Regions from separate parts of the Paenibacillus sp. FSL M7-0134 genome, predicted to be linked through region 1. Evidence: a T-box and tRNA genes for the amino acid it is inferred to sense, from the RefSeq annotation. Region 1 holds a T-box; the other regions hold tRNA genes.

The links. The T-box of region 1 lies ahead of argS (arginine--tRNA ligase). A T-box ahead of a tRNA ligase gene usually reads a tRNA of that ligase, here a tRNA-Arg.
Region 2: it encodes a tRNA-Arg, which carries the amino acid that the T-box ahead of argS (arginine--tRNA ligase) is inferred to sense. The anticodon was not compared.
Region 3: it encodes a tRNA-Arg, which carries the amino acid that the T-box ahead of argS (arginine--tRNA ligase) is inferred to sense. The anticodon was not compared.
Region 4: it encodes a tRNA-Arg, which carries the amino acid that the T-box ahead of argS (arginine--tRNA ligase) is inferred to sense. The anticodon was not compared.

Annotation. Positions count from the first base shown of each region.
Region 1 covers NZ_JBBOXV010000002.1:1,827,265-1,831,435, forward strand. Annotated here, with positions in the region: gene NSQ58_RS24040 (nicotinate phosphoribosyltransferase) at 1-1,115, shown strand, start outside; gene NSQ58_RS24045 (MogA/MoaB family molybdenum cofactor biosynthesis protein) at 1,181-1,696, opposite strand; gene NSQ58_RS24050 (four-helix bundle copper-binding protein) at 1,961-2,290, shown strand; T-box leader at 2,368-2,626, shown strand; gene argS (arginine--tRNA ligase) at 2,685-4,171, shown strand, end outside.
Region 2 covers NZ_JBBOXV010000001.1:1,824,191-1,828,361, reverse strand. Annotated here, with positions in the region: gene NSQ58_RS08205 (nitronate monooxygenase) at 1-488, opposite strand, end outside; gene NSQ58_RS08200 (TetR family transcriptional regulator) at 680-1,288, shown strand; tRNA gene NSQ58_RS08195 (tRNA-Arg) at 1,411-1,484, opposite strand; gene NSQ58_RS08190 (DUF4870 domain-containing protein) at 1,659-1,952, shown strand; gene NSQ58_RS08185 (hypothetical protein) at 2,272-2,631, opposite strand; gene asnB (asparagine synthase (glutamine-hydrolyzing)) at 2,795-4,171, shown strand, end outside.
Region 3 covers NZ_JBBOXV010000001.1:1,326,804-1,330,974, forward strand. Annotated here, with positions in the region: gene NSQ58_RS05840 (PdaC/SigV domain-containing protein) at 1-282, shown strand, start outside; gene clpP (ATP-dependent Clp endopeptidase proteolytic subunit ClpP) at 409-1,005, opposite strand; tRNA gene NSQ58_RS05850 (tRNA-Arg) at 1,216-1,290, opposite strand; gene NSQ58_RS05855 (sugar-binding transcriptional regulator) at 1,560-2,597, shown strand; gene gap (type I glyceraldehyde-3-phosphate dehydrogenase) at 2,692-3,702, shown strand; gene NSQ58_RS05865 (phosphoglycerate kinase) at 3,823-4,171, shown strand, end outside.
Region 4 covers NZ_JBBOXV010000001.1:1,888,261-1,892,431, reverse strand. Annotated here, with positions in the region: gene tig (trigger factor) at 1-539, opposite strand, end outside; gene NSQ58_RS08460 (hypothetical protein) at 683-1,591, opposite strand; tRNA gene NSQ58_RS08455 (tRNA-Arg) at 1,849-1,922, shown strand; gene NSQ58_RS08450 (hypothetical protein) at 2,234-2,866, shown strand; gene NSQ58_RS08445 (hypothetical protein) at 2,877-3,233, shown strand; gene NSQ58_RS08440 (exodeoxyribonuclease III) at 3,250-4,014, shown strand; gene NSQ58_RS08435 (cellobiose phosphorylase) at 4,103-4,171, opposite strand, start outside.

The DNA of each region.
Region 1 (4,171 bases):
CGATTATGGAAACGCAGCTTGTCGAGACGGCATTACTGAATTTTATGAACTATCAGACACTCATTGCGACAAAGGCATCGCGCATCAAGCAGGTGGCAAGTGACGATACACTGCTCGAATTTGGAACACGGCGTGCGCAGGAAGCAGATGCGGCGATTTGGGGAGCACGAGCAGCTTATGTGGCAGGTTTTGACGCGACTTCTAATATGCTGGCAGGCGAGCACTTTGGAATCCCGACGAAGGGAACACATGCCCATTCATGGGTGCAGACCTTTATGACGGAGCAGGAGGCGTTTGACGTGTATGCGAAGGTTTTACCAGACCAGGTTACACTGTTGGTAGACACCTTTGACACGCTGGAAAGTGGTGTTCCTCATGCGATTCGGACAGCAAAAATGCTGGAGAGTCAGGGCAAGCGTATGAATGCAATCCGTCTGGATAGCGGTGACTTGGCTTATCTATCCATTCAGGCGCGGGAAATGCTCGATGCTGAAGGCTTAGATTACGTACAAATCGTAGCTTCCAATGATTTGGACGAAAATACGATTTTTAACCTGAAAGCCCAAGGGGCACGTATTGATGTATGGGGTGTAGGAACACAGCTTATTACGGCTTCAGATCAACCTTCGCTTGGCGGGGTGTACAAGCTGGTTGAGCGTGAAGTGGATGGCGAAATGTTGCCGACGATTAAGATCTCGGGTAACCCAGAAAAAGTATCCACACCAGGCAAGAAGGATGTATATCGCATTGTGGATAAGAAAAAAGGGAGAGCTGTGGCCGATTATATTTCTTTCCCGGATGAAGAGCGTCCGCGTAATGGTAAGCGCCTGAAGCTGTTTAACCCTTTGCATCCGTATATGAAGAAGTATGTAGAAAATTATGAAGCCGTACCAATGCTTGAGCCTATTTTTATAAATGGACAGAAGGTATATGAGCTTCCTGAGCTGGATGAAATTCGTGCCTACCATACTTCACAGTTGAAACTGTTTTGGCCAGAATATTTGCGGAAGCTGAACCCTGAAATTTATCGTGTAAATCTGAGCGAGAAGGTATGGGAGCTGAAGCAAAAGCTGATCGATAGCTATATGCAGCCCGAAGTTGAAGAAAAAGAATAGTTGGAAGAGGCACCTCATGAATATATGGGTGCCTTTTTGTGTCGCGGCATGTAGGAAATAGGAGCTTATTTATAAATTTCTCTCATCACATGTCGTAGCTCAGGGACAATAATGCGTTCCATTGCCAAACGAACGGCTCCACGTGAGCCAGGCATAGAAAATACAGCTGTCTGGCCCACAGTGCCAGCTACAGCCCGGCTTAAGATAGCTGCTGAACCAATGTCCTCAGCAAAGCTTAAATAACGGAAGATTTCTCCAAAGCCAGGTAGTTCCTTATCCAGTAGAGAGGAGACGGCTTCATATGTAGTATCACGTGGAGAAATACCGGTACCGCCTGTCAAAAGTACAGCCTCGATTTCATCCTGTGCCGCTGCTTCGGATACTAACTGCTGAATACCTTCGTAGTCATCTTTGACGATGACATATCGAACAACCTTATATCCATTGGTTTCTAGTAGATCCATGAGCAGTCTTCCCCCAGTATCTGTTTCCACGGTGCGGGTGTCCGAGACAGTCACGACCATGCAATTAACCTGTTGCGGGGATTCCTGTCGATGCTCCTCTACAGAAGACATATTCATTGAAATGCTCACTCCTTGATCGGTGGTTAGACATACACTTTTTACAATAGAGCAATGACTGAGTGTATGCAAGTCAGAAACAGGGGCTAAAAATCCATGTGATTAATATCCTTGCACTTGCACACTGGAATATAGTACACTTCCTTACATAAGTCGGGATTACTTTGTTTTTATTTTATTGAAAGCGCGCACATCAAATGATTAATCTTAAGGGTCAGCGGGTAATAGTACACAGCAGGGTCAACAACTGGGAGGTAATGTAATATGAATCATTCATACCAACAATGCGTGGATGCTTGCCTGGAATGTATGAACGCTTGCAATGTATGTTACGTAGCGAGTTTGAAGGAATATGATTTAGCTATGCTGCGTGAATGTATTCGAGTGAGTAGGGAATGTGCAGAAATATGCGGATTTGCTGCTCAAATGCTGCAGCGTGGAACGGATTTTGCCGAGCAAATCTGTGAGCTGTGCGCCAAGGCCTGTGAGGTATGTGCTGCTGAATGCAGCAAGCATTCCCATGATCACTGCAAGCATTGTGCAGAAGCCTGCCGTCGTTGCGTTCAGGCGTGCCGCCAGTTGGTGGCAGTGTAATTACATATATGGAACTAGTGCCTGAAGAGGAAATAATAGGTTGCTTTCTACTGAATAGGTTTGTATAATGATTGGAATTAACGTCATGGAACGGGAGAGTAGCAGCGGAGCCGTATCATTACAGCGAGCCGGAAGAGGTGTAAGCCGGTATGAGGTCCGATGTGAAGCGCACCCGGGAGACGGTTGATCCAACGAGCAGAACTTCTAGTAGATCAGCCCGGCAGACACCGTTATTAGTCATTGGAGTGAAATCGCGATTTGTGTAAGTTAGCTGTAACTACACAACCGATTTACGAAGAGTGGTACCGCGGGGATATTAAAGTTCTCGTCTCTTGAATTATTTCAAGAGGCGGGGGCTTTTTTTGTTAGATTCTATAAAAAGAGGAGAGAGATCATGTTGATGAGGATTGCTGCTCAAGCGATATTGGCCCATACGGGCTTGGAGGAGAAAGAAATTTTATTTTTATTTGAGGTGCCTCCGCAGCCTGAATGGGGAGATGTGGCGTTTCCCTGTTTTGTGCTGGCCAAAAAGTTTCGAAAGTCTCCACAGCACATTGCACTAGAATTGGCGGAGCTAGTGAATCATGAAGAAGGTTTAACTGCTTCAGCATCGGGTGCCTATGTAAATATAACATTGGATCGATCTGTTCATATTCCACTTATGCTTGCTGAATTGAGCAAGGCCGATTTCCTCAGGCCCAATATCGGGCACGGACAGCGGGTAGTTATTGATATGTCCTCGCCCAATATTGCCAAACCGTTTGGTATCGGTCATCTTCGCTCTACTGTTATCGGTGCTGCCTTGTATCGTATTCTTGGTGAAACCGGATATGTTCCAATTAGTGTGAATCATCTTGGGGATTGGGGAACACAGTTTGGCAAGCAAATTGCGGCCTATAAAAGATGGGGAAATGAGGAGCAGCTACAACATGATCCGATTGGTGAATCGCTGAAGCTATATGTTCGTTTTCATCAGGAGGCCGAGCATAATCCGACTTTGGAGGATGAAGGCCGCGAGTGGTTCCGACGTTTGGAGCATGGGGATGCTGAGGCTCAACAACTATGGGAGTTTTTTGTTGAAGTTAGTCTGGGTGAATTTGATCGTATGTACCAGCGTCTGAACATTACATTTGACCGTGTGCTGGGAGAAAGTTTTTACAATGATAAGATGCAGGCAGTTGTTGCTCAATTAAGAGCAAAAGGATTGCTGGAGGAAAGTGATGGCGCGCTCGTGGTTCGTCTGGAAGATGAAGAACTACCTCCGTGTCTTATTCTAAAAAAGGATGGGACCACCATTTATCCGACACGTGATCTGGCAACAGCGATTTATCGTCATGAAGTGATGAAGGCTGATCGGTTGCTGTACGTCGTTGGTGGAGAACAGAAGTTGCATTTCCAGCAGGTGTTTGCGGTGCTGAAGCATGCAGGGGAGGCTTGGGCGGAGCAATGTGAGCATGTGCCGTTTGGATTAATGCGGTTTGCGGGTAAGAAAATGTCCACAAGACGCGGAAAAGTTGTCAAACTGGAGGAGGTGCTGGATGAAGCTATAGCGCGTGCTCAAGCCATCATTACTCAGAAGAACCCCGATTTGCAGGAACAACAGGCAGTAGCTGAGGACGTTGGTATCGGGGCGATTATTTTTGGTGATTTAAAAAACAACCGGCTGAATGAAGTGGATTTTTCGTTGGAGGAGGCGCTGACCTTTGAAGGCGAGACCGGGCCTTATGTGCAGTATACTCATGCGCGCATACGCAGCCTTCTGGAGAAAGCTCACGCTCGCGTCGATGTTGATAATACCAATTCTAGCGACAACGCCCTTGTCCAAGATAGCCATTCTCGTGATTTGAATGACGTATCGGATGGAATGTTGGGTGACACAGG
Region 2 (4,171 bases), on a different contig from region 1:
TGTGGAACAAGAACCGTTGTTGCTTCATAAGTAGTATGTCCGCCACCTTCCCAGCCTTTTACAATAACTGCATCAGCCCCCGCTTTCTCCGCAGTCATTGCATCTTGAATTGTACTTGCTTTTACGATTACTTTTATTCCTAATTCATGCCATATAGAAAAGTATTTTCGGGATAACTCAAAATCAAGTCCCACTAGCGTATCTGCATAAATTACTGGTGGTTTTTCCTCCGAAGCAACTTTAGTTACATGATCTAATAATTCAGAGTTCATAATTACATTGATTCCAAACGGTTTACTCGTAAGATTTCTTGTAGCAATAATCTGGTCCCTAATAAAATCTAAAGGAGCAAATCCTACTCCTAATACACCAAGACCTCCACTTTCAGAAACTGCTGCAACTAATGGTGCTGTTGAAACCCAAGCCATAGGTCCTTGAATAATTGGTTTTTCAATTCCTAAAACTTTACATAAACGATTGTTAGACATAAAAGATTCTCCTTTTCATATTGAACAAAATGGATACCATTTATACAAATATTCTTTTATATTAAGATTATAATAAAGAAAAAAGATCCAGAATATCAGTAAGGCTTACCCTGAATGTTGCTTAAACAACAGTTCTGATAGCTTTTGTTGTTTTTAATATGTAGAATTAGTGAATTGGAGTGTGACACATATTGAATGAGATAACAGACTTACGTGTTGTGAAAACACTTGAAAATATAAAACATGGGTTTGCTAAATGTATTAGTCAAAAAAACTTTTCATCTATTTCCGTAAAAGATATTACTACAACTGCAAGAATTAATCGTTCTACATTCTACAAATATTATGAAGATAAATATCAGCTAAGAGAATCATTGGTAAAATCAACATTAGAAGAACTTTCAAACAATATTAATCTAGCATCTTTTAATCTGGAGAATAATGACATCGAATCCTTGAATGCTTTAAGAAAACAACTCCAATTTATGTATGATCATAAAGATTGGTACCTTATATTGTGGAATAAAAATATGGAGTTATATGTCTATGAAGATATGACACGCATATTTGAAAGGAGAACCGGGGAATGTCTTCGTGAAAATAGCAATGGAACAGAAATTACGAAGAAGGAACTTTCAGAAAAGCAGGAGTTATTAACTCGTTTGTTTGCAGCATCTGCAATGACAACGGTTAAATGGTGGTATGAATATTCACCAAATATGACTCCAAAGGATGTGGCAAATATTATTATGGATAATATCAAATTTGGAATGCATCATACCTTTTTTCAAGCTCCATGAACATGGAATACCCTCTCCATTAGCTTCACCGGATAAAATCCACCATGTGCGCAGGTAGCGCAGCGCTTTGGCAGCACTGAAAAACAAAAAAGCTTCCTACATGTAGGAAGCTTTTTGCTATACGTCCCAGGAGGGATTCGAACCCCCGACCGACGGCTTAGAAGGCCGTTGCTCTATCCAGCTGAGCTACTGGGACAAGATGGTAATCAATAAAACCTTATGTATTCAACGCATTGATTATTATATCACATTTCGGGCAACTGTCAAAAGCATTTTTTTATGATATAGGGAAGCTGGCTGCAAAAGGAATCATTTGGACGCTAACGGGGTATTATGTACAAAGAACCATGCATAAAGGAGGGGTTAATCCGTGAGAGGTCTTTTGTCGTCACTTTGTTATTTCAGCATTTTCTTCGCACCTTTTCTAGTGCCTGTCATTGTGTGGATTGCAGTACGGGACGAATATGTTCAGGGACATGCAAAAAAGGCTATTTTATCGCATATTTTTCCCATTATTGCGGCAATTCCGCTAGTGTATTTTATTATTACGGCGAATCATGCAGGTTCAGTGATCGGGTTTGTACTGCTATTCGTAGTGGTCTATCTCGGGGTTTTTGTTTATAACATCTACAAAGGGATTATGACGCTGCGTGAAGCGGCTTAGTTCAAAAAGAAGCCTCCTGCATACCGCAAATTTGGCGGGATACGGAGGCTTCTTTAGGGTCATTTTTGATGAGTTGCTGTTGCTATTTAGTTCAATGGCTGCTTATTTATTCCCAAAGCGTTTAGGACTTTTCCGTACTTCATGTCTTACGTTTTTCTCCAATACTTCTTCCGCGAACTCATTGTTATGAATATAACTGCTGCCTTTGTTTTTCTTATACTTCGCTTTGCCGTCTATGATTTCCCCCTCCTTTCACGCTGATCCGGCGATGGCGCCGGAGCCCAAATCAACAAAAGCCGAGGCATAGCACACCATATCCTCATGCCCCGAACTCCTTGGCGAACTCTGTACTGAGCTGCCCATAGGAGAGCAATTCTTTTTTAAACTTCTCTCGCTCCTCACCAGCAGTAATGTGTGTAGAGTCGGTAAAAGCCTTGTCTGTCACTTCCTCAAATGCCGAATGCAGATTATTGTCGTACCAATCCAGCTCCAGATCGGCGTCATTGCGGATGATCCGTACCATGTCATAGTCATGCTGACCATCCGTCTGATCCTTGGCCGTGATATAGACCAGCAATTCCGGGTCATCTGCGGCACCGGGCCGCACCTCTACCTCAGCGCAGCGCACTCCGTCAAGTTCAGTGAAGCGGCGTATTTTGGCATCCTTGATGTAGTACATGGTCTCCCTCCTTCCTTGCGAGTAGACGGGTTTCCCCATCTGTAGTTTTCGGAACGGACAGACATTTTATGCTTCTTTTCGGCATATATACTGATGAACTGGGGATTTAGTTTTTGATTCATTCCAACACTGGATGAACACGACAAAGAGAGGATGAACAGACATGTGCGGAATTACAGGTTTCATACAGTGGAACGGAGACTTAATGCATCAATCTGAGCTGCTGCTGAATATGACACAAACGCTCTCCGATCGCGGACCGGATGCTGCGGGTACCTGGATATCCAACCCGTGTGCCTTCGGACACCGAAGACTGAGCGTAATGGACCCGGAAAATGGCGCTCAGCCCATGATCCGGCAGCTGGAGGATATCACTTATACGATTGTATATAACGGGGAAATATATAACGCGCCTGAGCTGAAAAAAGAGCTCCAACAGCGCGGGCATTTTTTCCGTACACAATGCGACACGGAGGTGCTGCTCGAATCCTATATCGAATGGGGCCCCGAATGTGTGGATCGGTTAAACGGCATTTTTGCGTTTGCGGTCTGGGATAGTGAGCGGGAGCAGGTATTTCTGGCACGGGATCGGCTGGGAGTGAAGCCGTTATTTTATAGCCAAACCGAAGAAGTATTCGTATTTGGCTCAGAACCCAAAGCACTGCTTCAGCATCCAGCAGTAGAAGCAGCAGTGGACGCCGAGGGATTGGCCGAAATTTTTATCATTGGGCCTGCACGTACCCCCGGACACGGCGTCTATTCGTCCATGAAGGAGCTACGTCCCGGGCATACGCTAACCTACACCCGCGACGGCGTGCGCATTCAAGCCTACTGGAAGTTGGAAAGCATTGCGCATGAGGATAACACCGAAGAAACGGCGCTCAAGGTACGAGAACTGTTGCTGGATACGGTGGAGCGGCAGCTCATTTCGGATGTTCCAGTGTGCACCTTATTGTCTGGCGGGCTGGATTCAAGCGCTCTATCCGCATTAGCTGTCGATTATTATAACCGTACCGGGCAAGGACAAGTTCATACGTATTCGGTCGATTATGTGGATAACGACAAGCATTTTAAAGCCCATGCGTTTCAACCCGGAGCCGATGCCCCCTGGATTCAGCGGATGGTGGATGAATTAGGGACAAATCATCACTGGATTGAATTCGATACGCCAGAAGTCGTAGCAGCTCTGAACAACTCCACACTAACGCGGGATTTACCCGGCATGGCGGACGTGGATTCGTCGCTGTATCTCTTTTGCCGGGAGATTAAAAAAGGAGCTACGGTCGCTATTTCCGGCGAGGCTGCGGATGAAGTTTTTGGCGGATATCCATGGTTCCACCGGGAAGATATGCTGAATTCGGGTACATTCCCGTGGGCAGTTGCACCCGATATGAGAGCCAGTCTGTTGTCTCCCGAGGTACGGGACTGGATCAAGCCGCTGGAGTATTTGAACGATCGCTACTCAGAAGCGGTAGGAGAAGTGCCGAAGCTACCGGGGGAAACAGGAAAAGCTGCGCAAATGCGCGTCATGTCCTATTTG
Region 3 (4,171 bases), on a different contig from region 1:
CTGCAGCAATTGTCTGACGTATTGAAGGCAAATCCGAACTACAAAAAGTTCCTCAATGCTGATTTGAAGAAAAAAATCGATGCACTTCAGGCTGGCGAAGGATTCGGCAAATTTAAAGAGCTGGCGGCAGATCAGAATTTTTATGTGACGAACAGTGGAGTAACAATCGTGTTTGATTTGTATGATTATGCGCCATACGCGTATGGAATTCCTGAGTTCACCTACTCGTTCGGTCAACTGCTGCCTCAAGGTGGAAAGCCTTTTGCGGGACAGAATGAATAGTAGAAATAAATAAGTCCAATTGTCTATAACCTAAAAAACAATAAAGCAAAAAAGCTGCCTACCGGATAAGGACATCCGGAGCAGCTTTTTCATTTACCAGTTATCGAAAGAGGTAAATTTCTTCTCTTATACACCTTCTGGAGAGGAGCTAGTTAGCACTTTATCAATAATACCGTATTCCTTGGCATCATCAGCAGACATGAAGTAGTCACGGTCTGTATCTTTTTCAATGCGCTCCAGTGGTTGGCCTGTGCGATCTGCGAGAATGCGGTTCAGTTTATCACGCATTTTCAGAATGCGGCGTGCGCGGATTTCGATATCCGTTGCCTGACCTTGTGCACCACCCAGGGGTTGGTGAATCATAATTTCACTGTTTGGCAAAGCGAAACGTTTACCTTTGGCGCCTGCATTCAGCAAAAACGCGCCCATGGAAGCCGCCATACCTACGCAAATCGTAGATACGTCAGGTTTAATGTATTGCATCGTATCGAAAATGGCCATACCAGCTGTAATGGAACCGCCAGGGCTGTTAATATACAAGTGAATATCTTTTTCAGGATCTTCGGCAGCCAAAAACAGCATTTGCGCAATTATAGAGTTGGCTACAACGTCATTGACGTCCGAGCCTAACAAAATAATGCGATCCTTTAACAGTCTGGAATAAATGTCATAGGCGCGTTCGCCGCGGTTACTTTGTTCTACTACCATAGGAACATAGCTCACGTCAAAAAACCTCCCTTAAATATCGTTAGTGGATTTGGTGGACATGCCGATTACACGTCCCTTATTTATAAACTGTTACCGTAATAACCACATGATAAACAATTTCAAACAAAAAGTCAAAGAAAGTCAAACTAATGATTAAAAAAAAGAGCCCTCAGCGCTCTTATTGGTTAAAACATTATATAGAAGCATCTAAGCGTTCATTTAAAATGGCGCGCCCGCGAGGAATCGAACCTCGATCTCAGGCTCCGGAGGCCTACGTCATATCCGTTGGACCACGGGCGCATAGTTGATTCAATGCAAACAACTAACTAATTAAACAGCTAATTGGAAACAAAGATGATTATATGATATACAGCAGTGAATTGCAAGCTTTTATTAAATGCGCATATTCAGATAAATGGTTGAGAAATATAGGTTCAGATAGACTTGCATATGGAGCAAATATTGGTTAAGATATACGTGGGACTTAAAAAGTTATCCCGGGACGTTTTGAGACCAGTTAGAGATAGAGCATTAGAGACAGAACTTAGAAGTGTGCGGGAGTGGAAAGCATGCGAAAGATATTAGAAATACAGAAGCAGCTTCTGCCCGACCTCATGGATGTTTTGAAAAAAAGGTACACGATCCTGCATCAGATTATGCTGTCCGATGTTGTTGGACGCAGAACACTGGCAGCTTCACTGAACATGACTGAGCGCGTGTTGCGCGCCGAAACCGATCTTCTTAAAGCTCAGGGGCTAATTGAGATTGAGAGTGTAGGCATGAAGGTGAGCAAAGCAGGACTGGATCTGCTGGAACAGCTGGAGCCGATTGCGAACAACTTGTTCGGCCTGTCCCAATTGGAGGACCAGATTCGTCAAGCCTATGGTTTGAGGAAGGTGGTTGTCGTTCCAGGGGATTCGGATGCTTCTCCGTTAACAAAGCAGGAGCTGGGGCGCGCTGGAGCAAAAGCGTTGCTGAGTGTTATGGACGACGAGGATGTGGTCGCTGTAACAGGTGGCACGACAATTGCCGACGTGGCGGAACAACTGGCACTACCTTCTAATGGCCCACTTAAGGGTGGGTGGTTTGTACCGGCACGCGGGGGTTTGGGAGAAAGCATGGAAATGCAGGCCAACACAATTGCTTCCACAATGGCTCGCAAGGTAGGCGCTCAATACCGTCTGCTCCATGTACCGGATTTGCTCAGCAATCATGCTTACAACTCCTTGCTTGAAGATACGAACATTCAGGATATATTGAACCTGATTCGCGAGAGTCGTATCATCATTCACGGGATAGGCAACGCCATAGCGATGGCACATAGACGTAAACTTGATCCCGAAACCTTTGCCCAGATCAGCAGTGAAGGAGCGGTAGCCGAATCGTTTGGTTATTACTTTAACGAAGATGGCGTCGTTGTTCACAGAATGCTGACGCTTGGACTCCGATTGGAGGACATTAGGCGTACCGATACGGTTCTAGGTGTAGCTGGAGGCAAAAACAAGGCGGCCGCTATTCATGCGGTACTGCGTTTCGGGCAAGAGGACATTCTAGTCACCGACGAAGGCGCTGCTGTTGAGATTGTAAGTCGTTATTTAAATGATTAATATAGGATTTATGAATAGTGTTGTCTTGACGGGCTTTCGGGTCTGTCTTGAATATATAAAACTAAACTAAACGAACTTTGGGAGGAACTCACTCATGACAGTTAAAGTTGGTATTAACGGTTTCGGACGTATTGGACGCCTTGCTTTCCGCCGGATTCAAAACGTGGAAGGTATTGAAGTAGTAGCAATCAATGACTTGACAGATTCCAAAATGTTGGCACATTTGTTGAAATATGATACAACACAAGGTAATTTCCAAGGACAAGTAGAAGTACATGACGGCTTCTTCAAAGTAAACGGTAAAGAAGTTAAAGTTTTGGCTAACCGCAACCCTGAAGAACTGCCTTGGGGAGACCTGGGTGTAGACATCGTTCTGGAATGTACAGGTTTCTTCACAACTAAAGAAGCTGCTGAGAAACATTTGAAAGGCGGCGCTAAAAAAGTTGTTATCTCCGCTCCAGCTACTGGCGACATGAAAACTGTCGTTTACAACGTAAACCATGAAATTCTGGACGGAACTGAAACTGTAATCTCCGGTGCTTCTTGCACAACAAACTGCCTGGCTCCTATGGCTAAAACACTGCAAGATAAATTTGGTATCGTTGAAGGTTTGATGACTACAATTCATGCTTACACTGGCGACCAAAACACTTTGGATGCTCCACATGCTAAAGGTGACTTCCGTCGTGCTCGTGCAGCAGCTGAAAACATCATCCCTAACACAACTGGTGCTGCTAAAGCAATCGGTTTGGTTATCCCTGAGTTGAAAGGTAAATTGGATGGCGCGGCTCAACGTGTTCCAGTACCTACAGGTTCCCTGACTGAGCTGGTAACAGTTCTGGAGAAAAACGTAACTGCTGAAGAAATCAACGCTGCGATGAAAGAAGCATCCGATCCTGAAACTTATGGATACACTGAAGATCAAATCGTTTCTTCCGACATCAAAGGTCTTACTTTCGGTTCTTTGTTTGATGCAACTCAAACTAAAGTTCTGACTGTTGGCGACAAACAACTGGTGAAAACTGTAGCTTGGTATGACAATGAAATGTCTTACACTGCACAATTGATCCGCACGTTGGAATACTTCGCAAAACTGGCTAAATAAGAACAGTCTTATTGAGCAACATCATAGAGCGGAAACAGGTTATTGTTTCCGCTCTTTATATATCAAATGTGCCTTGAATTCCTGATTCGTAAAATTATAAGGGTGCGGAGGAATATGGAGATGAACAAAAAGAGCGTACGTGATATAGAACTGAATGGAAAACGGGTGTTTGTTCGTGTAGATTTTAACGTTCCGGTTGAGGACGGTAAAATTACGGATGACAAGCGTATTCGTGAAACCTTGCCAACCATTAACTACCTGATTGAAAAAGGTGCAAAAGTTATTTTGGCGAGTCACTTTGGACGTCCAAAAGGTCAGGTTGTTGAATCCATGCGTCTGACTCCTGTTGGCGTACGTTTGTCTGAGCTGCTGAAAAAACCAGTAGTTAAAGTGGACGAATCGGTAGGCGAAGCTGTTAAAGCGAAAGTGGCTGAACTGCAAAACGGCGACGTGCTGTTGCTTGAAAATG
Region 4 (4,171 bases), on a different contig from region 1:
TCGAACGGCACACCGTCCACGGAACCGTCGAAGTCAATAATAGCTGTATCACCGGATTGAGCAGCATCTTCATCAACGACAACCAATTCAGCATGACGTTGTTGCAGGCGCTCCAGTTCTTGAGCCAATTCTTCGTCGCTTACTTCGAGTTTGCTTACAGGCACTTCTACGCCTTTGTAATCGCCCAAAGTCACTTCAGGTTTAACAGTAACCTTCGCTTTGAACTTGAAAGATTCGCCTTTAGCAAATTGATCAATTTCAACGTCAGGGCTGTCAACCGGGAAGATGTCCGTTTGCTCTACAGCTTGGCTGTAAGCTTCTGGCAACAGGATGTCAATTGCATCCTGGTACAGACTTTCAATACCATAGCGTTTTTCAAAGATAGGACGTGGTACTTTACCTTTACGGAATCCTGGTACACTTACTTGTTTTGCCACTTTATTAAAAGCTTTGTCGAGTGCAGCGGCTACACGATCCGCGTCAACCTCAACTTCAAGAACCCCAAGGTTCTTCTCTATTTTCTCCCAAGTTGCTTTCATTTTATGCTTTCCCCTCCAACAAAATCTTCACTTAGTTTTCATTACAATCAACGCACACAAAATAACCACTATAGTATATCTAACATTACTGTCTTTTTCAAGAGCAGCCCTTTGAATGCTTCACAGGTAAACGTTTCCGGTCATTAAGGAGTGTTCATTCCCGCCGCTACGAATAGTCGCATCGAGCGATACGCCTGCTCAAAACGGAAACGCAACGCATCTGTAATGCCATATATAGCACGGGTTTCTTCCTCATTATTATTTCCGTTCAAACTTTCCGAAACTGTCTGGTGGAGTGCTGCAGCCCAAATATCCGGCATTCCGTCCTCTTCCACCAACATTGATCTATAATCTTTCGTACCGTATACTGCCATCACAAACTGTGACCACAGCTCCTGTGCAAAATAGAATAGTGTAGGCTCGTGCACCTCAGTCTGATCGGCCACCCGTTCCAAAATACGCATAATCGACTCTGGAAAATCACCTGGCTGTAACGGAACCGTTTCAATGTCGATTTCCGCTTGTTCATCACCCCGTCTGATTTCTATCGTCCCTTCCGTTCCGCGTCGTCGCATGGTCTGTAGAACACGGAATTGAAGTAAAGGATGGATTTCCCGTTCCGTAATCCAGCGAAGCAAGGCATCGTCGATTTCTGGGAGTTCCAGATAGGACAACTGCTCCAATGCTAAAATCGTCTGTTCGGATAAGGGTTCATCCATAGCCATCCGCAATAGCTTGTTGCCGTAGCCTGCATCCTGCTCCTGCTTAAAGCGTGCATGACGGCGAGCTAACTCTACTTCACTGACTTCTTCTTCCACAGCGTCCGTTACCGCCCCACTGTCAGCGTACTGTGGAAATGCAGCTTCCAGCCATTGTAATAGAGCGTTCCATTCATCGTACTGCTTCTGCTCCTGTCCCTGACACTGCATTAAAAAACGCAGCATCGCCATCGCCTCTCCGTAACGTTCGTTTTCAAGCATCACAGTAAGTTGAATTTGATAATAGTCCAGTGTCTTCGGAAACAATACAATATTATTTTCTTTTGTCGTCACCTTGGAGTCCTTTATTCAAGGCACCCCCTCTCCTTCGCAAGCTCAAGTATTTGTAGATTATATGAGAAACAGTAGCCGAAGTCCAACCACTCGTCTTACACATATTCACCTGTATTCTAACATACCCTTTTATAAGGCAAAAAAAACTACGTCTACTCAGAATTTATGCTGTATAAAGCTTAAATAAGCGATATATGCAAAATAAGACTTGAATTTCTTTTATCCATATGATATATTAATATTCGCTTGAATTTTATGTCCCAGTAGCTCAGCTGGATAGAGCAACGGCCTTCTAAGCCGTCGGTCGGGGGTTCGAATCCCTCCTGGGACGTCATAACAAGAAGCTTCCATAATGGAGGCTTTTTTTGTTCTCATGAGATAAACCACGGGGGAACGTCGGGCCATCGGCATCGTTAGCCTATACTTCGCAGTCGACCATAGGAGAGTTCTCTCCTGATATATTACACCAAAAAAAGCTTCCGCAAGGGAGCTTTTTTTCATTATAAATAATGTAGAAAGAGTAGTCTGCCCAACGCTACTTTAGGCGCTGGTTTCAAGTCTCTACTCTTTCAAAAAAACGCAGAAATTGCTATCATCTATCATGTTGCACCATTTTTAAGTAAAGGAGGTAGACTGACTCCCTTGATTACGAATAACCTCCAAAAGTCGCGGGAAATTCATCGTTTTCTTGCCACTTTGCTTTCTATATTAGGTACTGGATTGGGTATGTTTTATCTCGCCATTCCTTCCTATATGATTGGAGGAGCGGCTCTTATCATCACACAGGGAATTCTGATCTATTTTACAATGTTTTCACTCGGATACCTGCTTATTATCTCGGGACCGTTGGCCATTTTTTTTCACATTTTAGGCATTGTTTTTACAGTACGATCTTTTCAAATTCCACACCATGCGGAGAGAGCACCGACAGGTGTATCCTTGCCATCCAAATGGCGCACTTTACTCAGTCTCGCTTTGGGAGCTACACTTCTACTTCTTGCAGTCACAATGAAATACGTAGATATTATCGAGCCTTTTACACAAACAGGTGAAAATAAACGCAACGTAGCCGCAGAATCAGAGCAATATCTGGAGCAGAAATATGGAGAGGACTTTCAAATTCAAAATATTAGCTATCATAGTATTCCCTCTACTGAATATACCATGGAGGTGATCTCTAATCGTCATCCTTCCGTCCTCTTTAACATGACTAAGCGTCCTTATGAGGATGTCCCATTTAGAGAAAATTATCTTAACGCCCTTTGGGAGAGGTAACACGGATAAAATGATCAAAGAATACGACGATTTTAAACTGAATCCCAAAGCGTTCGGCGATCAGTATATTCGTATAATTGTATTCGAGGATCTAACTGACTCAGGATTGCCCTTGGAAAAAGAACGAGTATTACAAACCGCGAAAGTTCTCAAGACAGTGTTGGCCGGAAATAAAGCCTCATTAGATATCGAATACTTCCCTTCGACTATGAATACCAAACAAAACCTTAAGGCAATAGAAATAAACGATTATATGTTTGGTCAGGACCATTTTGATGAAAAGACCTATGAAGTCCAGATAGAAGACATTTATAAACTTATGTCAACAAAGGATATACAAATCACATCGCTTGACCGCGTGAATTAGCAAGGAGATTAATCAAATGAAATTAATATCTTGGAATGTAAATGGCTTAAGAGCCTGTGTGACCAAAGGGTTTTATACTTATCTAAAAGAAACAAATGCCGATATTTTTTGCGTACAGGAAACGAAGCTTCAAGAAGGTCAAATCCTCATGGAGAACATGGAGGAATACACACAATACTGGAATTATGCTGAGAAAAAAGGATATTCCGGCACGGCTATTTTCACCAAAATCAAGCCGCTCTCTGTGCATTATGGACTTGAAGAAAATGAAGAACCGGAGGGCCGAACCATTACTTTGGAATTCGAAAAATTTTATCTCGTCAATGTGTACACACCAAATACCAAACGGGACTTATCCCGACTGCCCTACAGACTGGAATGGGAAGACCGTTTTCGCAGCTACCTGCAACAACTGGATGCTTTGAAGCCTGTCATCGTTTGTGGAGACTTGAACGTAGCTCATCAGGAGATCGACCTCAAAAATGCCAAAGCTAACTACGGAAATGCCGGATTTACGCCTGAGGAACGGGAACGCATGTCACAGCTGCTAGACGCCGGATTTATAGATACCTTCAGATACTTTTATCCTGACCGGACGGATGTTTATTCCTGGTGGTCCTACATGCTAAAGGTGAGAGAAAGGAATATCGGCTGGCGGATTGATTACTTCCTCGTCTCGGAGAGACTTCGTCCGCTATTGATGGATGCGAGCATTGATTGTCATATTACAGGCAGTGACCACTGTCCTGTGATATTGGAGTTGCAAGATATTTCAGCATAGCCCCCCCCCTGCCTGGCACAAGGATTTATGAAGTCTTAAAAAGCCGTCATGCTCTGTTATTGCAGCATGACGGCTTTAATTAATGGAGCTATTTCCCCAAATATACCTCGATACGGGAAATCAACCGCTCTCTCACATCTTGCGCCTCTTTTTGATC